DNA from 4 places in the Janthinobacterium sp. GW822-FHT07A03 genome. Region 1 is predicted to be linked to each of the others. Evidence: predicted binding sites of a transcription regulator. Region 1 holds the regulator's gene; each other region holds the start of a gene.
The links. Region 1 encodes sigma-54, which starts transcription at its own class of promoters, with help from an activator protein. Its sites were predicted from a motif close to TGGCANGNAANCTGCTTT; they were not measured.

Region 1 (3,398 bases):
CCTCGCGCATCAATGGCATCGGCATGAAGGCGAATAACGCCACCGGCGTGGTGGAAGTGCAGAATGCGCTGCGCATGGTCCTCCCGCCGAAACCGCGCCCGGCCGCGGCGGCAAAATGACAGAATGAAACAAGGAAACCATACTATGAAGAACATCTTGCTGTTGAGCGTATTTTCTCTGGCCATCATGGGCGTGGCGCATGCCGAGAAGGCCGATTCCGAGAAGGAAGCCGTCATCACGGCACGCAGCGGCCACGTCGACGACGTCAAGCAGATTCGCACCCTGACGGGCGACGTCGTGCTGGTCAAGGGTACCCTGACCATGAAGGCGGGCCGGGCCCTGATCACGGAAGACCCGCAAGGCTACCAGTTCATCACCTTCTGGGCCGATCCCGGCAAGCTGGCCACCTTCCGCCAGAAGCGCGATGGCGCGGGCGACCTGTGGGTCGAAGGCGAAGCGGAGCGCGTGGAATACGACAACAAGACGGAAGTGGTGAAACTGTTTTCCAGGGCCAAGCTGACGCGCCTGGAAGGCACGAAAGTGACCGATGTGGCCAATGGCGCCTTCATCTCGTATGACAGCCGCAAGGAAGTGTTTGCGATGGAGAATTCCAACAGCGGCACCAGCACCCCCGATGGCGGCAGCGTGCGCATGGTGATCCAGCCGAAGACCAAGGCGCCGGCGGCGGAGAAAGCGCCGGCCACGCCTGCGCCAGGAACGAAATAATGGACAATACTCGTTGCGGCAGCACCCTGATCGTTCGCGGGCTGCAAAAAACCTATGGCAAGCGGCAAGTCGTGCATGATGTCTCGCTGCAAGTCGAATGCGGCGAAGTGGTGGGACTGCTGGGCCCGAACGGCGCCGGCAAGACCACCTCGTTCTACATGATCGTGGGGCTGGTGCCGTCGGACGGCGGCAGCATCGATATCAGCGGCGTGGATATTTCCAGCCTGCCCATCCACCGCCGCGCGCAGATGGGCCTGTCCTATCTGCCGCAGGAAGCGTCCGTCTTCCGCAAGCTGACGGTGGAAGACAATATCCGCGCCGTGCTGGAAATCCAGACCGTCGAAGGCCGTCCCCTGAAGAAGGCCGAGATCGAGGAACGGCTGGATAAACTGCTGGCCGACCTGCAGATTGAAAAGCTGCGCGAAAACCAGGCCTTGTCCCTGTCGGGCGGCGAGCGCCGCCGCGTGGAAATCGCCCGTGCGCTGGCCACCGATCCCCGTTTCGTGCTGCTCGACGAGCCGTTCGCCGGCGTCGATCCGATCGCCGTGATCGAAATCCAGCGCATCGTGCGTTTCTTGAAGGAGCGCAATATCGGCGTGCTGATCACCGATCATAATGTACGCGAGACGCTGGGTATCTGCGACCGTGCCTACATCATCAACCAGGGCTCGGTGCTGGCGTCGGGACGCCCCGACGACATCATCGCGAACGAGTCGGTACGCCGGGTCTATCTGGGCGAACACTTCCGCATGTGAGCCAATGAAACAATCATTGCAGCTGCGCACTTCGCAGCATCTGGCACTGACGCCGCAGTTGCAGCAATCGATACGCCTGTTGCAATTGTCTACCCTGGAATTGCACCAGGAACTAGAGCAGTTGCTGACGGACAATCCCTTGCTCGAGCGCCTCGACGATCCGCTCGACCGTTCGCTGCGCCTGCTGTCCGACGGCGCCCTGAGTTCCACGGCCGCGCCGGCCGAAGCGCCGCCTCAGCCGCCAGGCCAGGAGGCGCCCGCAACGCCGGCCGAAGCGGAAACGTTTGACGGCGAGGCGGGCGACGGCCCGGCCGCCGCGGATGGCGGCGACAGCGACTGGAGCGAGGCGAGCCGGGGCAAGGCGCCCGACGACGAAGATTCCCGTCCGCAACTGGAAGCCCATCACTGCACCCTGCGCGAGCACCTGATGGAGCAGATGCGCGTGACGGTGCTCGAGTTGCGCGACCGCGCGCTGGTCGAGCTGATCATCGACGCGCTCGACGACAATGGCTACCTGGAGGAGTCGCTCGACGACATCCTGGCGCGCCTGCCGGAAGAGCTGGAAATCGACGCCGACGAGATGCGCACGGCCTTGTCGCTGCTGCAAAGTTTCGATCCGCCCGGCGTGGGTGCGCGCAATGCATCCGAATGCCTGGCGCTGCAGATCAAGCGCCTGCCGCACGTCGCCATGGTGACGCGGCGCATGGCCCTCGTCATCGTGGAAAAGCACCTGGCCTGGTTTGCCCAGCGCGATTTCAACAAGCTGAAGAAAGCCCTCGATTGCGACGATGAAGACTTGCGCGAGGCGCAGACGGTGATTCGCCAGTGCAACCCGCACCCGGGCGCCGTGTTCGCCTCGGACGTGTCCGATTACGTGGTGCCTGACGTCGTCGTCAAGCGCGCGCGCAATGGCTGGCAAGTCACCCTGAACAACGACGTCATGCCGCGCCTGCGCGTCAACGCCATGTACGCCAACCTGCTCAAGCAGGGCAAGGGCGAGGGCGCCATGGGCGCACAGTTGCAGGAAGCCAAGTGGCTGATCAAGAATATGCGCCAGCGCTTCGACACGATCCTGCGCGTGGCGCAGGCGATAGTAGAAAGACAAAAGAACTTTTTCTCGCATGGCGCCGTTGCCATGCGCCCCCTTGTGCTCCGTGAAATAGCTGATACACTGGGTTTACACGAGAGTACTATCTCGCGGGTAACAACTCAAAAGTACATGCTGACCCCGCACGGCATGTTCGAGTTGAAATATTTCTTTGGTAGCCACGTCGCCACCGAAGCGGGGGGCGAAGCGTCATCGACGGCGATACGGGCATTGATCGTGCAACTGACAGGAGCAGAAGACCCTAAAAATCCTTTATCCGACAGTAAGATTGCGGACATGCTGGGGGAACAAGGCATGGTGATTGCGCGACGTACTGTTGCCAAATACCGGGAAGCATTGAAAATTCCGCCAGTGAGCCTGCGTAAGTGTTTGTAAGTTTTTTTCGGTTCCTCTGCGGGCCGGATAGGATGGACCGCACGAACCCGATCATCTTTAGGAGTGTGTATGAATCTCACCATCAGCGGACATCATCTCGAAGTGACACCAGCCATCCGTGAATACGTACAAACGAAGCTGGAGCGCGTGAAACGTCATTTCGATCAAGTCATCGATATCGCCGTGATTCTGACCGTGGATAACCTCAAAGAGAAAGAAAAACGTCAAAAGGCCGAAGTCAACCTGCGTCTGAGTGGCAAAACCGTCTATGTGGAAAGCCTGGCGCAAGACCTGTATGCCGCGATCGATGCCCTGATCGACAAGCTCGATAGGCAAGTGATGAAATACAAAACCAAAGTGCAAGGGCACGGTAAAGAGGCGATCAAGCATCTGCCAGACAACTCGGAAGAAGAATTCGCCGCCGCCTAAGCGGC
Region 2 (3,398 bases), on a different contig from region 1:
CGTAGTTGTCGGCCGTGACATAGTAGATCTTGTCCTGACCTTCCTTCATGCGCGCCACGTAGTCCGCGAACGAAGTGACTTGCTCGTCGCTGTCGTTGGCCGTCGAGGCAAAGCGCAGCAGCTTGGCCAGGCGCTCCTTGTTGGCCGCGTCCTCGCCGATGCCTTCCTTCAGCACCTGGCCGAATTCCTTCCAGAAGACGGCGTACTTGTCCTTCTTGTCCTGCTCGTCCGCGTTCGCCAGTTCTTCCAGCATGCCCAGCACGCGCTTGGTCGAGCCTTCGCGGATCACCTTGACGTCGCGCGACTCCTGCAGGATTTCACGCGACACGTTCAGCGGCAAATCGGCCGAATCGATCACCCCACGCACGAAGCGCAGGTAGGTCGGCATCAGCTGCTCGGCATCGTCCATGATGAAGACGCGCTTGACGTACAGCTTGATGCCGCCGCGCTTGTTGCGGTCCCACATGTCGAACGGCGCCTTGGCCGGAATGTACAGCAGCTGCGTGTACTCGCTGCGGCCTTCCACGCGGTTATGCGTGTGCGTCAGCGGCGACTGGAAGTCGTGCGACACGTGCTTGTAGAATTCGTCGTACTGTTCCGGCGTGATGTCGGCCTTGTTGCGGGCCCACAGGGCGCTGGCCTGGTTGACGGTTTCGAATTCGTCTTTCAGGACGGTTTCTTTTTTCTCGTCGTCCCACTCTTCCTTCTGCATCACGATCGGCAGCGAGATATGGTCCGAGTATTTGCGGATGATGGACTTGATCTTCCAGCTCGACAGCAATTCGTCCTCGCCTTCGCGCAGGTGCAGGATGATGTCCGTGCCGCGCGACGGCTTGTCGATCGATTCGATGCTGTAATCGCCTTCGCCCGCCGACTCCCAGCGCACGCCTTCCGAGGCGTCCACGCCGGCGCGGCGCGTTTCGACGGTGATCTTGTCGGCCACGATGAAGCCGGAATAGAAGCCCACGCCGAACTGGCCGATCAGGGCCGCGTCCTGCTGCTGGTCGCCCGACAGCTTGCCGAAGAATTCCTTGGTGCCCGACTTGGCGATGGTGCCCAGGTGCGAGATCGCCTCGTCACGGGTCATGCCGATGCCGTTGTCGGAAATGGTGATGGTGCGCGCATCCTTGTCGAAGCTGACCTTGATCTTCAATTCGTGATCGTTGCCGTACAGGGCGTCGTTATCGATCGCTTCGAAGCGCAATTTGTCGGCCGCGTCGGACGCGTTCGAGATCAATTCGCGCAGGAAGATTTCCTTGTTCGAGTACAGGGAATGGATCATCAGGTGCAGCATTTGCTTCACTTCGGTCTGAAAACCCAGGGTTTGCTTTTCGGAGACAGCCATTTTTACCTCATAGTCTTGTGGATGGGACGGATTTGATGAAGTTGGGGATTATATAAGCGATTTCAAGGCGTCTTTGCAGCAATGTGCGGGTGGGGTGGTTGCATCGTGCACCGACGCCCGTCGGCCGGTGTGACGGAGGCCATAGCAAAATCGATAACAGAACAACCTCATCAATTGAGCGGCTTGCAAGCAGCATCGGCATTAATATTGATTTTCTATTATCAAACAGGAGGAGACCGTCGTGAAACGCCTATCCATGCTGTCCGTTCGCACCTGCATGCCGCCGTCCATGGCGGGCTCCCGTCGCACACCAACCACGGCGCCTGCGGCTCCTGAAAAGCCCGTCACTGCGCGTCAGCGCAAGACCATGATGCAGGCCATGCGGACCGGTATCTTGGCTGGCCTGCTGGCACTGCCCGCCATGGCCCAGGCAACCGTCATCGAATTCAGCGTGAGCGGCATCGTCGCCCAGGGGGTGGACGAACTGCACCTGTTCTCCGATTACGGGGAATCGCTGATCGGCAAGCCATATACGATGAAATTCCTGCTCGATACGGCCACGCTCGCAGAGAGCCAGTCCGGCAACATCCATGGCGCCAGCAACTCGACCAATGGCGCCCCCGTGTATTTTTCCGGCGAGATCAAGATGGGCAGCCGCCGTTACAACTGGACTCTCGATCCTGACGGCTACGCCAGCATGTATTTACTACCGACAAGCAATATCATGATGCAGAGTTCCGGTGGCTACGGCTTCGGGCAATACAAGGTGTCGTCCATGCTCGACGTGTCCGCCGGCGGCTCGACACCTTATTTTGACACCGCGGAGTTTGAACAGCGCATCGAATTCAAGGATTTCGTCGACCCCTGGGGCTACAGTTCCGAATTCCAGCTGACGTATACCGCGCCGCGCTATCCGGACGACCATGGCGCTTACGTCGCCAAGACCAATTTTGTCGGCACCGGCACCTACGCACTGTGGCAAGTACGCGAGGTGCCGGAACCGGGACAAGTCGGCATGCTGCTGGCCGGCGCGGCCCTGCTGACAGCCCTGGCGCGCCGGGAGCGCCGCCGCGCCTGAGCATCGGGCGGCGGCTGCACGCAACCGGGCGCTATCTCGCCGGCTTGTTCAGAGCGGATGGGACGGCGCCGCCCGCCTGACCCAGCGCGCGGGCGAAAAAATCCCATATCCGCTCGTCCTGCACCGTGGCCAGGTTCAGGCGCATGCAGGTCGACGGCAGCTGGCGCGGCGAAAACAGGCTGCCCGGCCCCAGCACCAGGCCTTCGGCCAGCGCCTTTTCGGCCAGCACATTGGTGTCGCAGCCCGCGTCGGCCCAGATGAACATGCCGGCCGGCGCGGGATCGAAGCGCAGGCCGGCCCGCTCGGCGCGGCGGTACGTGCCCTCGCGCACCTTGTCGAGCCGCGCGCGCAGGCGTTCCGCATGTTTGCGGTACAGGCCTTGCGAGAGGATTTTATATACGACCCGCTCGCCGATGTCGCTGGTGGTCAGGGTGGCCAGCATCTTGCGGTCGGCCAGCCGCTGCGCCCATTCCGGCGAGGTGGCGATGAAGCCCACGCGCAGGTTGGCCGACAGGCTCTTGGAAAAGCCGCCCAGGTAAATCACGCGGCGCAGCTGGTCCAGCGCGGCCAGGCGGGTGGCCGCCTGCACGTCGCCGCCCGGGTGCATGTCGCAATAGATATCGTCTTCGACGACGAGGAAATCGTGCTGTTCGGCCAGGCGCAGCACCTGGAACGCCTTGGCGGCCGACAGCGACGTCGAGCTGGGGTTGTGCAGCACCGAGTTGATCACATACAGCTTGGGGCGGTGCAGCGCCGCCAGCTCGGCCAGCACGGCGATATCGGGGCCGTCTTTCAAGCGCGGGATGCCGATGACGTTCATGCCCATGGCGGCAAAGGCGCCGAACATCAGCCAGTATGCGGGATCGTCGACGAAAATGGTGTCGCCGGGGCGGGCAAACTCGCGCGCCACCAGGTCCAGCGCCTGCATCACGCCCACCGTGGTGACGATCTGCTCGGGCGGACAGGCGATTTCCA
Region 3 (3,398 bases), on a different contig from region 1:
TAGCCGCACGGGCAGGGATTCATGGCGGCGATCAGCTGAAAGCGGGCAGGAAACTCGGCCTGGCGGGCCGCGCGTGAAATATGGATGACGCCCGATTCCATGGGCTGGCGCAGCACATCGAGCACCCTGCGCTGGAATTCGGCGATTTCATCGAGAAACAGCACGCCGCAGTGCGCCAGCGAGATTTCTCCCGGGCGCGGCACGTTGCCACCGCCCACCAGGGCCACGCCGGACGCTGTCTGGTGCGGGGCGCGGTAGGGGCGGCGTTTCCAGTGTTCCACCTTGAAGTGGCCGCCCAGCGAATGCACGGCGGCCGATTCCAGCGCTTCCTCATCGCTCATGGGCGGCAGAACGCCGGGGAAGCGGCTGGCCAGCATGGTCTTGCCCGCGCCCGGCGGTCCCACCATCAGGACGTTGTGGCCGCCCGCGGCCGCCACTTCCAGCGCCCGCCGTGCCTGCTGCTGGCCCTGCACGTCGGCAAAGTCGGGATACGCAAAAGCGTGCGCTGCCAGCCTGGGCTGGTGACGCTGCAAGGCCGTGTGGTTGACGTGCGCGGCAAAATGCGCGCAGACTTCGAGCAGGCTGTGGGCGGGATAGATGCAGGCATCGCTGACCAGCGCCGCCTCGTCCGCGTTCGCCTGCGGCAGGATGAAGGCGCGTGGCGTGCCCGCCCCGCTGCGCTGCATGGCAAAGGTCATGGCCAGCGCGCCGCGGATGGGGCGCAGCTGTCCCGACAGCGACAGTTCGCCGGCAAATTCATAGTGGTGTAATTGGTCGCCCGGCAACTGGCCGGAGGCGGCCAGGATGCCCAGCGCAATGGGCAGGTCGAAGCGCCCCGATTCCTTGGGCAGGTCTGCCGGCGCCAGATTGGCCGTGATGCGCCGCGCCGGCATCTCGAAGCCGCAGTTTTGCAGCGCGGCACGGACGCGGTCGCGCGATTCCTTCACTTCCGTATCCGGCAGGCCGACTATCGTAAAGGAGGGCAAGCCATTGGCAAGGTGGACTTCGACACTTACCTCGGGCGCTTCCATGCCGGCCAGGGCGCGGCTTTTCAGGACGGCCAGGCTCATCAGACTCCCCTGTGGCGCGGGTGCGGGCAGGATCAGTCTAGCGCTTGAAACGCCGTCAGGCTTGAGGTATGCCAGCAAGGCCGTCAATAACGGGTCCTGGCTGGCGGCAGATTAGGCTTTGGATTCGTTCAGACGCGTTTCCAGTTCGATCAGGCGCAATTCCAGTGCATCAAGCTTGGCGCGGGTCTTGGCCAGCACTTGCGCCTGGATATCGAATTCCTCGCGCGTGACGAGATCGAGGCGGGCGAAGCCCTGGGTCATCATCGATTTCACGTTTTTCTCGATATCCTTGGCTGGCGAGTTCTCGATGGCTTGGTGAATCTTGCCTTGCAAGTCGTTAAAGAAGGTATTCATGTCCATGGTCAGTCCTTTTATGGTGCGGCATGTGCATCGCACCATTGCGGTGCACAGCGGTGTTAATCTGGTGCGAAAATAGGCAAATCCACAACGCTTCAGCAGCGTATTCCCGCATGCCCAGCGGCTTGCAGGGTATGTATGGCCGGAAACGCACCTGTCAAGGTGGCAAGAGAGCTGGCACGTATTCTGCTAAAGAAGGTATGAACGCTTTGTGATCTCCAGCCAAGATTTTAAACCTCAACCGCTTTAAAAGTTCAATAAAAGGGAATCGCCATGAAGAATCTGTCCAAGAACATGACTTTAGCTGCAGCGTTGACGCTGGCCATGGCCGCTTTGTGCGGCAGCGCCATGGCCCAGGATGCAGTGGCGGCGCCTGCTGCAGCCGAAGCCGTACCTGATAACGTGGTGAGCTACAACGTGGCGCTGACCAGCGATTACCGCTACCGTGGCGTGTCGCAAAGCCGTCTCGACCCTGCCATCAGCGGCGGTGCCGACTATACCCACAATCCGACGGGTTTGTACGTTGGGACCTGGTTGTCGAGCATCAAATGGATCAAGGACGGCGGCGGCGATACGAACCTGGAATGGGATATTTATGCCGGTAAACGGGGCGAGATCAGCAAGGATTTCACCTATGACGTGGGCGGCCTGTATTACTTCTACCCATCGAACGGCTTGAGCACGAATGCGAACACCTTCGAGCTGTACGGCCAGCTGGGCTATGGCCCGGCCTACATCAAATATTCGCACTCGACGACCAATCTGTTTGGCGTGCCTGACAGCAAGAACAGCGGCTACCTCGATGTGGGCGCGAATATCGATATGTACGAAGGCTATCTGCTGAACCTGCATGTGGGCCGCCAGAAGGTCGAACATAACGATGCCCTCAGCTACACCGATTACAAGCTGGGTGTCACCAAGGATTTCGGCGTGGCAACTGTTGCGTTGGCCTACGTCAAGGCCAACATCACGTCGCTGGCACCGAATGGCAAGAATCTGGCGAAATCCGGTCTCGTGCTGACCGTATCCAAAACCTTTTAAGCGAGACTGCCATGAAAATGATTACTGCAATCATTAAACCGTTCAAACTGGACGAAGTACGCGAAGCCTTGTCGGCTATCAACGTGCAAGGTATTACCGTCACCGAAGTCAAAGGTTTCGGCCGCCAGAAAGGCCACACGGAACTCTACCGTGGCGCCGAGTATGTCGTTGATTTTTTGCCAAAAACCAAGATTGAAGCGGCCGTCGATGACGCCATTGTCGACCAGGCCATCGAAGCGATCGAAGGCGCCGCGCGTACCGGCAAAATCGGCGATGGCAAGATTTTCGTCTACAACCTGGAACAAGTCATCCGCATCCGTACCGGTGAAACCGGCAACGAAGCGCTCTAAGGGGAATATTGATGCGTAAAAATATAACAAAATTGCTCGCTGGGATAGCCTGTCTGTGTGCGTTTGGCGTCGCCACGCCGAGCTTTGCCGATGCCCCCGCCAAGACGGAGGCGGCTACAACCACGGCCGTCGCCACCCCCGCCGTCACGCCCGTGCCTGACGCCGCGCCCGCTGCCGCTGCTCCGGCCCCGGCCGCTGCCGCGCCGGCTGCCGCCCCTGTCGCCAACAAGGGCGATACCAGTTTCATGATGATTTCCACCTTGCTGGTGATTTTGATGACCATCCCCGGCCTGGCCCTGTTCTACGGCGGCCTGGTGCGCTCGAAGAACATGCTGTCGGTGCTGATGCAAGTGTTCATGGTGTTCGCGCTGGTGATCGTGCTGTGGTGTATCTACGGTTACTCGGTCGCCTTCACGGAAAAAACCGCCTTCTTCGGTGGCTTCGACCGCCTGTTCCTGAACGGTATCTGGGACCCGGCCAAGGGCACGTTTGCCGCCGCCGCTACCTTCAGCAAGGGCGTCGTCATTCCCGAGTTCGTCTTCGTGGCTTTCCAGGGCACGTTTGCCGCCATCACCTGCGC
Region 4 (3,398 bases), on a different contig from region 1:
TGTCCAGCGCGGCAACGGACCGCCGCGCCTCATCCAAAGCTGAGAGAACTGCTACATGCACCGCGATTTTTCGGAAGTGAATTCGAAGGGCGAAGTACTGATCGTTGAAGATACGCCGGCTTCGCTGAAGCTGTTGAGCGATTTGCTGGGCGGCGCCGGCTACGCGGTGCGCCAGGCGCCGAACGGTGAACTGGCCCTGTGGACGGCCCAGGCGCGCCCGCCGGAGCTGATCCTGCTCGACGTGCGCATGCCGGGCCTCGACGGCTTTGAAGTGTGCCGCCGCCTGAAGGAAATACCGTCCCTGTGCCAGGTGCCGGTGATCTTCCTGTCGGCCCAGTACGATACGGACGACAAGGTGCGCGGCTTTGCGCTGGGTGCCGTCGATTTCATCGCCAAGCCCTTCCAGGCGGAGGAAATCCTGGCCCGTACCGATGCGCACGTGCGCCTGGCGCGGGCGCAGCTGCAGCTGGCGCAGGAGCGCGCCAACCTGGAGCGGCGCGTGGCCGAACGCACGGCCGAACTGGAGCAGGTGGCCAGCACCCTGGCGCGCGAAGTGCAGATCCGCCGCGCCAATGAAGAATTGCTGCGCCTGTCGGGCCAGGTCTTCGAAGCGACCCAGGACGCCATCCTGATCACCGATCCGGCCGGCGTCATCGTCACGGCCAATCCCGCCTTTACCCGCATCACCGGCTATGCGGCGCAGGAAGTGGTGGGCACGGACATCATGCGCCTGCATGCCGAATACACGGGCGAAGCGGTGCTGCTGGCCCTGCGCCAGGGCTTGCGCAGCAGCGGCTGCTGGTCGGGCGAGGTGCAGACGCGGCGCAAGAGCGGCGACACCTATCCCTGCCTGCTCAGCGCCTCCACCGTGCACGGCCCGGACGGCGCCGTCGTCAACTACATCGGCGTCTTCCTCGACATCAGCGAGCGCAAGGCCGAGCAGCATCTGATCGATTTCCTCTCCTACCACGACGCGCTGACGGGCTTGCCGAACCGCGTGCTGCTGCGCGAGCGCTTCGAGCAGGCGCGCGCGAACGCCGTGCGCGACGGCCAGCAGGTGGTGCTGATGTGCCTGGACCTGGACCGCTTCAAGAACATCAACGATTCGCACGGCCAGGCCGTGGGCGACAAGGCGCTGCAGGTGGTGGCGCGTTTCCTGTCCGGCTGCGTGCGCGAGGGCGACACGGTGGTGCGCCAGGGCGGCGACGAATTCCAGATCCTGCTGCAGGACGATGTCCTGCTGGGCCGCACGCTTGCGCTGGCGCAAACCATCCTGGCCGGCTTGCGCGAAGAGCTCAGCGTCGATGGCGAGCGCCTGGCGCTGACGACCAGCATCGGCATCGCCCTGTGCCCGGCCGACGGCGACAGCCTCGACGACGTGCTGCGCCATGCCGACACAGCCCTGGTGCGCGCCAAGGAAATGGGGCGCGACCATTACGCCTTCTTCACGGAGCGCATGGGCAGCGATATCCGCGCCCGCCTGGCCATGCAGCAGCAGCTGCGCGGCGCCATCGGCCGCGATGAATTCGAGGTGCACTACCAGCCGCAGATGTGCCTGCGCACGGGCGCCATGCTGGGCGCTGAAGCGTTATTGCGCTGGAACAACCCTGTGCTGGGCAAGGTGCCGCCCGGCCTGTTCATCGCGCTGGCCGAGGAATACGGTTCCATCACGGCCATCGGCGAGTGGGTGCTCGAAAGCGTCTGCGCGCAGATCCGCGTGTGGCACGACGCGGGCCTGGGCAGCATCAAGGTGGCCGTCAACCTGTCCGGCAAGCAGTTCGCGCAGGACCGCACGGTGCCGTTCGTCGAGGCGGCCCTGCGCAAGTACGGCATCGCGCCCGCCTGCCTGGGCATCGAGATCACGGAAAGCACGGTGATGGGCGACCCGGACAAGGCGGTGGCGGCCCTCACGCGCCTGAAGGACATCGGCGTGGGCATTTCGCTCGACGACTTCGGCACCGGCTATTCCAGCCTGGGCTACCTGAAGCGCTTTCCCATCGACGTGCTGAAGATCGACAAATCCTTCGTCGACGACGTCACCACCAGCAGCAGCGATGCGGCCATCGCCCGCTCCGTCATCTCGCTGGCGCACAACCTCGACATGCGCGTCATCGCCGAGGGCGTGGAAACGCGCGAGCAGGTCGACTTCCTGACGGAACACGGCTGCGATGAAATGCAGGGCTATTATTTCAGCCGTCCCCTGGCGGCCGCACCGTTTACGGCCTTGCTGCGCGAACGGCGCACCCTGGCCATGGCCCAGGCATAAGCGCCGCGGTGCGGCCGATGCACCATGCCGGTGCGTCCGCTGCAGCGCGGTGCGCGATTCTCACTTTTCCATCCCCTGACGCTGGCACATATCCTGCTTAGGTAATCGCTTATTTACGCGATTGCCCCGCATGCCAGACAGCAGCCATCCAGTCATGCCTACACCAGCCAGCGCGCACGGCGCCTGGCAGGCGCAGCTGCGCCTGGGCTTCGCGCTGCACGATGGCGTCAGCCGCCTCGTCGAGCGCACGCACAGCGGCCCCCTGCGCGTGCAAAAGCCTTTGTATCCGGAAGGCGGTGGCGTCTGCCACGCCATCATCATCCATCCGCCCGGCGGCGTGGTGGGCGGCGACCAGCTGGCCGTCGACGCCACGGCGGGCGAGGGCGCGCACGCCTTGCTCACGTCGCCGGGCGCCGCCAAATGGTACCGCGCGAATGGCCACGTCTCGGGCCAGCACATCGTGCTGCGCGCGGGCAGCGGCGCCGCCATCGAGTGGCTGCCGCAGGAGAGCATCTTCTTCGACCAGGCCTGCGTGCGCCTGCGCCATGAAGTGGAACTGGCGCCGGACGCCGGCTACATCGGCTGCGACATCGTCTGCCTGGGCCGCAGCGCCGCGGGCGAAATGTTCAACACGGGCAGCATCAGCCAGCAGGTGCAGATCCGCCGCGGCGGCAAGCTGCTGTGGTGGGAGCAGGGCGTGCTGGCCGCCGGCGGCGCCCTGATGGCCAGCCCCCTGGGCTTGGGGGGCCACACAGTATGCGCCACCCTGATCGCCGTCGGCATGCCCGTTTCCCCCGCCGTGCTGGCCGCTTTGCGCGAGATCAATGTCCCTGCCGGCGCCATGTTTGGCGCCACGCAGATGAAAGCGCTGGTGGCGGTGCGCCTGCTGTGCGGCGACAGCGAGGCGGCGCGCCGCGTCATGCTGGCCGCCTGGCAGTTGCTGCGTCCCGCCATGCTGGGGCGCGACGCCGTCGTGCCCCGCATCTGGAACACTTGAACACAAGGAAAACCATGGACCTGACTCCCCGCGAAAAAGACAAGCTGCTCATTTTTACGGCCGCGCTGCTGGCCGAACGGCGCCTGGCGCGCGGCTTGAAGCTCAATTATCCGGAAGCGGTGGCCCTGATCAGCG

Region 2: AC1RJW_RS19995 (PEP-CTERM sorting domain-containing protein) is a predicted target of sigma-54. The motif match lies at 1,542-1,559, and genes of this name have one in related genera.
Region 3: AC1RJW_RS24820 (TorF family putative porin) is a predicted target of sigma-54. The motif match lies at 1,603-1,620, and genes of this name have one in related genera.
Region 4: AC1RJW_RS04590 (urease accessory protein UreD) is a predicted target of sigma-54. The motif match lies at 2,349-2,366, and genes of this name have one in related genera.

Annotation. Positions count from the first base shown of each region.
Region 1 covers NZ_JBXAKW010000002.1:580,171-583,568, forward strand. The annotation lists gene lptC (LPS export ABC transporter periplasmic protein LptC) at 1-119, shown strand, start outside; gene lptA (lipopolysaccharide transport periplasmic protein LptA) at 145-726, shown strand; gene lptB (LPS export ABC transporter ATP-binding protein) at 726-1,481, shown strand; gene AC1RJW_RS08700 (RNA polymerase factor sigma-54) at 1,486-2,964, shown strand; gene hpf (ribosome hibernation-promoting factor, HPF/YfiA family) at 3,034-3,393, shown strand.
Region 2 covers NZ_JBXAKW010000007.1:38,287-41,684, forward strand. The annotation lists gene htpG (molecular chaperone HtpG) at 1-1,345, opposite strand, end outside; gene AC1RJW_RS19995 (PEP-CTERM sorting domain-containing protein) at 1,587-2,423, shown strand; gene AC1RJW_RS20000 (aminotransferase-like domain-containing protein) at 2,455-3,398, opposite strand, start outside.
Region 3 covers NZ_JBXAKW010000010.1:1,716-5,113, forward strand. The annotation lists gene AC1RJW_RS24810 (YifB family Mg chelatase-like AAA ATPase) at 1-1,070, opposite strand, end outside; gene AC1RJW_RS24815 (accessory factor UbiK family protein) at 1,182-1,430, opposite strand; gene AC1RJW_RS24820 (TorF family putative porin) at 1,701-2,468, shown strand; gene AC1RJW_RS24825 (P-II family nitrogen regulator) at 2,480-2,818, shown strand; gene AC1RJW_RS24830 (ammonium transporter) at 2,830-3,398, shown strand, end outside.
Region 4 covers NZ_JBXAKW010000001.1:1,008,718-1,012,115, forward strand. The annotation lists gene AC1RJW_RS04585 (two-component system response regulator) at 56-2,266, shown strand; gene AC1RJW_RS04590 (urease accessory protein UreD) at 2,421-3,263, shown strand; gene AC1RJW_RS04595 (urease subunit gamma) at 3,278-3,398, shown strand, end outside.